One region of the Arthrobacter sp. YAF17 genome, then DNA from elsewhere that is predicted to be linked to it. Evidence: predicted binding sites of a transcription regulator. Region 1 holds the regulator's gene; the other holds the start of a gene.
The links. The regulator LexA, encoded in region 1, represses DNA repair genes until DNA is damaged. The targets are predictions, from matches to a motif close to TCGAACANNTGTTCGA.
Positions count from the first base shown of each region.

Region 1 (3,403 bases):
CCGGCCTCGTAGACAGCCTCGACGACGTCCAGGCCAAGCCCGGTGCCGGTGGGGTTGTTCGGGGAGCAGAGGAACACGATGTTCGGCTGGAGTTCGCGGACCTGCCGGGCGGCCGACTCGGCACTGAGCCCGTAGTCATCGGCGCGGATCCCGGCGATGTACCCGGTGTCCGTGCCGGAAGCCAGCAGCGGGTACATGGAGTATGTGGGAGGGAAACCAAGGGCGGTGCGGCCGGGACCGCCGAAGGCCTGGAGGATCTGCTGGAGAACCTCGTTGGAGCCGTTCGCGGCCCAGATGTTGTCCGCGGCCAGTCCGTGCCCGAGGTATTCGGCCAGCGCCTCCCGCAGTTCCGTGAATTCGCGGTCCGGATAGCGGTTCAGTCCGGCGGCGGCAATGGTGACGGCGTCGGAGATGGCCGCGAGGACGTCGGCCGGGACGCCGTGGGTGTTCTCGTTGACGTTGAGCAGGATGGGGACGTCCAGCTGCGGTGCCCCGTAGGGGGTCAGGCCCCGCAGGTTGGTCCGGAGGGGAAGTCGGTTCAGGCGCTCTAACTGGTCAGTCACTTGTCCAGTTTAAGTGAGTTCGCGGCGGGCCCGGAAACTGTGACGCTTTGCGGGGCTGTCGGCGCCCTGCGGAACGCCTCGAGACCCTCAAGCGACGGGACCCCTGAGCTATCTGGATGGAGCTGCCTGGCCGGAACGAACTAGTTGGACGGAATGAAGAGCGCCTGGCCCGGCACGACGCGGGCGGCCTCGAGGTTGTTCAGCTGGATGATGTCGGCGACGACGTCGCGGGGATCGCGCTCGGGCGCCACTGCCTCGGCGATGGCCCACAAGGATTCGCCGGGCTGCACCGTTACCGAGACTGTGGGTGTCAACGACAGCTCGGCGGCAGAGTCCGCCGCCTTTGCCGGGGCGTTGAGGAATCCGCTGAAGGAGAGAACCAGTGCGGCCAGCAGGATGAGCGGCACCCCAATGAAGACGAAGCGCCCCCGCCGGGTGAGCTTAAGCGGCGCCTGCTTTGCCTGTTCGGCACGACCGCTGGGGCCGGACTGGCCGGGCTGACCTGTGCCGCTGCCGGTGCCGGTGCCGGGCCGGCCATAGTCGCCGAATGAGTCGCGGCCGAAAGTGTCGTGAAACGCGCTTGATGCTGACATGAACTGAGCCCTCCTGGACCATACTGTGCCGCCCGGCGTACTCCACGTACCCGCCGCCAACCGGCCTGACCTTCGAACAAAGAGACGAATAACCTGTTCCAACCGAACTGCGCCAAACTAGAACACATATTCGAATCTTGCTAGTTCTGTTTTAGCACTTATTGACGAACATTGTCGAGACTCGCTAGAACAAATGTTTGAAAAAGCTGTGTGGCTGGCCTACGTTTGAGTCAAAGAACAACCACTTCTGCAGTTGATCAGCAGGGTCTGACATTTCAGGCCGGAAGTTCCCGGCAGCTGCAGCCACAGCGGCCGGGCGGAACGGAAAGGCGTTGGCGAACATGGCAGCACAAGCCACTGGCGGCAGGGCCACCCAGCGGAGCCCGCAGGCAGCCCGGCCACCCAAGAGCCTTACCGTCCGGCAAAAGAAGATTCTGGAGACCATCCAGCGCTCCGTGACGGACAACGGGTACCCGCCGTCCATGCGCGAAATCGGCGACACGGTGGGCCTCGCGAGCCTTTCCAGCGTGACCCACCAGCTTTCGCAGCTCGAGAAGCTCGGCTACTTGCGGCGTGATCCCAAGCGCCCTCGGGCCATGGAAGTGCTGATGCCGTTGACCCTCGATGAGGGAACCGCGAAAATTTCAGGCGTCGAGAAGTCCAGCGGCCTGCGCAGTGTCGGCGGCTTGTCTGTTTCGGAGCTGGCCAGTGCCACGGATACCGCCATGGTGCCGTTGGTGGGCCGGATCGCCGCGGGCGGACCGATCCTGGCCGACCAGGTGGTTGAGGACGTTATGCCCCTGCCCCGCCAGCTGGTGGGCCACGGCGAGCTCTTTATGCTCAAGGTCGCCGGTGACTCGATGATCGATGCGGCCATCTGCGACGGTGACTGGGTGGTGGTGCGCAGGCAGGGCGATGCTGTCAATGGTGACATTGTGGCCGCCCTGCTGGATGACGAGGCAACAGTGAAGACCTTCCGCCAGCGTGACGGCCACACCTGGCTGCTGCCGCAGAATACCCAGTACGAGCCCATCCTCGGCGATCATGCCGTCATTATGGGCAAAGTCGTCTCGGTGCTGCGCTCCCTCTAGGACTGAACCTCCCGGCAGCTCAGAGCTGCCCAGTCCCTGCGAACACGGCCCCGCCGGCGTTGACCAGTTCACGCCGGACGGGGCCTTTCGCGTTCCTCCCGGTTACTGGCACCCCGGCGGCGGCAGGGTCCCGGAAAATCCGCGGACGCCGCGGGGACCCGCATCCCGGCCCGGTCACATGTCCCGGCAGGGTCCCAACCCGGCGGGGCTACGTGGCGGGCTGCCCTGATTCCTTCGCGAGCCGCTCCAGAGCCGCGACGGCGATGGCGGGGTCCGTGGTGGGCCAGAACGGCGGCAGGGCGGCGCGGAGGAATCCCCCGTAGCGTTCGGTGGACAGCCGCGAGTCCAGCACAGCCACCACACCCTTGTCCGTCGTCGTGCGGATCAGTCGGCCCGCGCCCTGGGCCAGACGGATGGCAGCGTGGGTCGCGGAAACACTCATGAAGCCGTTGCCGCCGGCCTGGGCCACGGCCCGGGACCGCGCCGTCATCAGGGGATCGTCGGGCCGCGGGAACGGGATCCGGTCGATCACTACGAGGCGGCAGGAGGTCCCCGGCACGTCGACGCCCTGCCACAGGGACATGGTGCCGAAGAGGCAGGTGTCCGGCTCGTCGGCGAACTGCTTCACCAGCGCCGTCATGGTGGAATCCCCCTGGCAGAGGATGCTCATGTCCAGCCGTGGCCGCAAGGCCTCGGCAGCGTCCTCGGCGGCGCGCCGCGACGAGAAAAGGCACAGCGCCCCGCCGCCGGAGGCCCGGATCAGCTTCTCGAGTTCGTCGAGCGCTTCCGGGGACGTGCCGCGGCCGGGCTTGGGCAGATGCTTGGCAACGTACAGGATGCCCTGCTTGGGGTATTCGAACGGAGAGCCGACGTCGACGCCGGTCCAGCTCGGGGCGCCTGGACCCACCAGGCCCAGGCCGCCGGCAGCAGGTTCGAAAGCGGACCCGATCGCCAGGGTGGCCGAGGTGAGGATGACCGTGTGGTCCGCGAACAGGCCCTCGCGGAGCCGCCCGGCAACGCTGAGCGGGGCGATATTGACCAGCGCCGGGGCGGACTCGTCGGGCTGGGAGTAGCCCTGCTGCGGGTCGAAGGTGCTGTTGCGGGAAAACCAGACCACTTCGCGGTTCTCGCGTGCTGCCAGCAGCCGTTCACAGAG
Region 1 is NZ_JBFRDB010000009.1:51,991-55,393, forward strand. It holds gene AB4Y67_RS09015 (histidinol-phosphate transaminase) at 1-563, opposite strand, end outside; gene AB4Y67_RS09020 (LysM peptidoglycan-binding domain-containing protein) at 704-1,156, opposite strand; gene lexA (transcriptional repressor LexA) at 1,498-2,247, shown strand; gene AB4Y67_RS09030 (ATP-dependent DNA helicase) at 2,456-3,403, opposite strand, start outside.

Region 2 (3,403 bases), on a different contig from region 1:
TCCACCTGCGATTCGGACCCGTTTCGTTATCCGTCGGGGCTTGGCCAGGGCGGCTGGACGCCGCCGCGTGGCCCGCCGGAACTCCTAGCTGAAGTTCTTCTGGTGGGCCTTGATGGATTCCACGTACTGCTTCGTGTCGTCGTACATGCCGTACTTGCTGACCGAGTACTGGCCCTGGTAGTAACCCGCGATGGCGGTGTCCAGGTCCGGGCTCGTGCGGGTCAGCTGGCGGATGATCGCGACGCCCGCCGTGGCGTTGTCATAAGGGTCCAGCAGGTTCAGCTGGCGGCCCACCAGGTCCGAGGCCCACTGGCCCGAGGACGGGATGACCTGCATGGTGCCGATCGCGTTGGCGGGGGAGACCGAGCGGTGGTCGAAGCTGGATTCCTGGAAGGCGAAGGCCAGGGCCAGCGAGGGGTCAACGCCCATGCGGCGGGCGGTGTCCGCCACGATCGTCTTCATCTGTTCGCGGCTGGGCACCGGCGAGGCGTTCAACAGGGCCTTGTTCTGGTTGGCGGAGCTGACGACGGCGGCCGGGTAGGTGAAGCCGAGGAAGGTACTCGGGACCAGCGGCGTCACCGTGGCAGGCGGCGGGGTGGAAGGGGTGGAGGCCGGAGCGAGGGACGACCCCGAGAGCGCGAGTTTCTGGCCGGGGTAGATGATGCTGCTCATCGTCAGGCGGTTGGCGGAGAGGATGTCCGCGAGCTTGACCCCGTTCCTGGCGGCAATGCCGGAAAGGGTGTCGCCGGACTTGATGGTGTACGACCCTGACGCGGGGGCCGCCGGGGCCGGTGCGCTCGGGGCGGGGGCGGCCGGGGCGGGGGCCGGAGCAGCGGGGGCCGACGGCGCAGGTGCAGCAGTGCCGCCGCCGATCTTGATCTGCTGCCCGGGATAAATAATCGAACCCATGTTGAGCCCGTTCCAGCCGAACACCTCGGAGAGCTTGACGCCGTGTCGGGCCGCGATAACGCCGAGGGTGTCGCCCGGCTTGACGGTGTAGACGCTGCCGCCGGCAGCAGCTGCCGGCGCTTCAGGGGCTGCCGGCGCCGCCGGTGCAGTCGCCGGGGCCGAGCCTTCGAGCTTGATCTTCTGGCCGGGGTAGATGATGGTGTTTGCCTGCAGCCCGTTCAACGCCAGAACCTGTGTGGTGTCCAGGCCAAATTTGCCGGCAATTCCGCTGATCGTGTCACCGCGGGCGATTGTGTACTCAGCCGGGGCGGAAACCTGGGCAGGACGGAACGAGGACGGAACAGTGACCGGGACGGAACCGGCAGGAATCAGGGCCGACGCCAGCGCCCTGGCGGTCTGGCCCTGAGCCTGTGCCTCAATGGCCGCGGCCAGCGTGGCCGGGATGGCGCGGGGGCGCGATTCCGCCGCAGCCGGCTGTGCGATCGCCAAGGAAGAAAGGACGACGGCGGGAAGTGCCGCCGTCGTGGCCGCAATCATCGGCAGGCTGGGCCTCGGGTTGGGCTTTGGCGAACGTGACGTCGTCATGGGGGAAGATCCTCTTCTCAGCGTCCAACGCTGCGGGTCTGGCCTGGCTTACTCGTAATTATCGCTGTGACTGGTGTTACCAATGTGACTCAAGTTATCACTGTTACAAATGTGATCCATGCGAATCTCTCACAAATGGGCAAATAGCACAAGAACTGTTTGACATTCCGAAAATGCGCTCGCGTGGAGTGTCGGTCGGAGAGGCGGCACTCGGCCCGTGGGCCGCGTCCGGAGATTGGCCATTTAATAGCCGGGCGCCGACTAGGCGCAGGGCCCGCCGGCATGGCAATCTTGATCCGTGAGTAATGTAGAAAGCCTGGTGGGCGAATGGCTGCCCCTTCCCGATGTCGCGCAGCTCCTGAACGTTTCGATTACTAAGGTTCACGCACTTCTTGATGAACGTGCGTTGGCTGCATTGAGGGTCGGTGAACGCCGGATCCGTTGCGTTCCTGCCGAATTCATTCAGGACGGTCATGCGGTCGAGAGCCTTAAGGGAACGATTGTGGTCCTCGCGGACGCAGGCTATTCCGACGAGGAACTCATTACCTGGCTGTTTACCCCGGATGAATCGCTGCGTGGCCGGCCGATCGATGCCCTGCGCGAGGGGCGCAAAACTGAAATCCGGCGCCGGGCGCAGTCCCTGGCCTGGTAGCCGCCCCGGAATTTCCCGGTCCCTAAACCAAATGCGGGCCCTGCACCTCGAATCTGAGGTGCAGGGCCCGCATTTGTTAATGCCGCCGCGTTGCGCGTGGAGCTGAGTAGTGAGTGCCGCTGCGTGGATCAGGCCGCGCGGCTGACCGTGGCCTCCGCCAGCTTTCGGAGCGCAGTCTTGGGCAGCTCATCCAGCGGCAGGAGGTCCAGGGCGGAGAAAGCCGCGTAGCCGAATTCCTCGATCAGTGTTTCCGTGGCCTGGAGTGCGCCGCACTCTACGATGATGCGGCGGATTTCGTCCACATCGGCGTCGTCCAGCCCGGGGCTGCCGAGCTTCTCGTCGATGAAGGTGGAGTCGGCCTGACTGGCCAGGTCCAGGGCAAAGGCGATCAGTACGGTCCGCTTGCCCTCTCGGAGATCGTCTCCGGCCGGTTTGCCCGTGGTGACAGGGTCGCCGAAGACTCCCAGGACGTCGTCGCGGAGCTGGAAAGCCTCGCCAAGCGGGAGGGCGAACGCCGAGTAGCCCCGCAGCAGCTCGTCGTGGGCGCCGGCCAGTGCGCCGCCCAATGCCAGCGGATGTTCGGTGGAGTACTTGGCCGACTTGAACCGGATGATGGACTGGGCCCGGCTGACTGCTCCCGCGCGGTCCCGCCTGGGACCCGCGACCTCCTCGAGGATGTCCAGGTACTGTCCTGCCATCACCTCGGCCCGCATTAGGTTGAAGATCAGCCGGGCCCGGCTTCCGGACGCCGCGCTCTGCCCGATTTCGGTAAAAGATTCCTCGCTGAAGGACAGGCACAGGTCACCGGTCAGGATAGCGGCCGCGTGGCCGAACCGTTCGCTGTCCAGCGCCCAACCCTGCGTCTCGTGCAGGTCGCTGAAGCGCCGGTGCACGCTGGGGCCGCCCCTGCGGGTGTCCGAGCGGTCGATGATGTCGTCATGGATCAGGGCTGCGGCCTGGAAGAGCTCCAGCGCGGAGCCTGCTGTCACCACTTCGCCGGCTCCGGCCTCGCCACCGGCGCCGCGCCAGCCCCAGTAGCACATCAATGCCCGCAGGCGCTTTCCGCCGGTGACCAGGTTCGAAATGGATCCCATCAGCGGATCAATGTCCGGGGAGATCGAGGACATCACCGCCTGGCGGGTGGTGAGGAAATCGGTTAGCTTTCCGGCGACGGCGGCAACAAACGCGGTCTGCTCCAGGCGCAGCTGCTCCGCGAGGGTCACTTGACGGACTCGGCGGCGACGTTCGCGCCGATCG
Region 2 is NZ_JBFRDB010000008.1:63,169-66,571, forward strand. It holds gene AB4Y67_RS08490 (LysM peptidoglycan-binding domain-containing protein) at 85-1,494, opposite strand; gene AB4Y67_RS08495 (Rv2175c family DNA-binding protein) at 1,793-2,146, shown strand; gene AB4Y67_RS08500 (polyprenyl synthetase family protein) at 2,275-3,369, opposite strand; gene AB4Y67_RS08505 (hypothetical protein) at 3,366-3,403, opposite strand, start outside.
Region 2: AB4Y67_RS08490 (LysM peptidoglycan-binding domain-containing protein) is a predicted target of LexA. The motif match lies at 1,642-1,657, and genes of this name have one in related genera.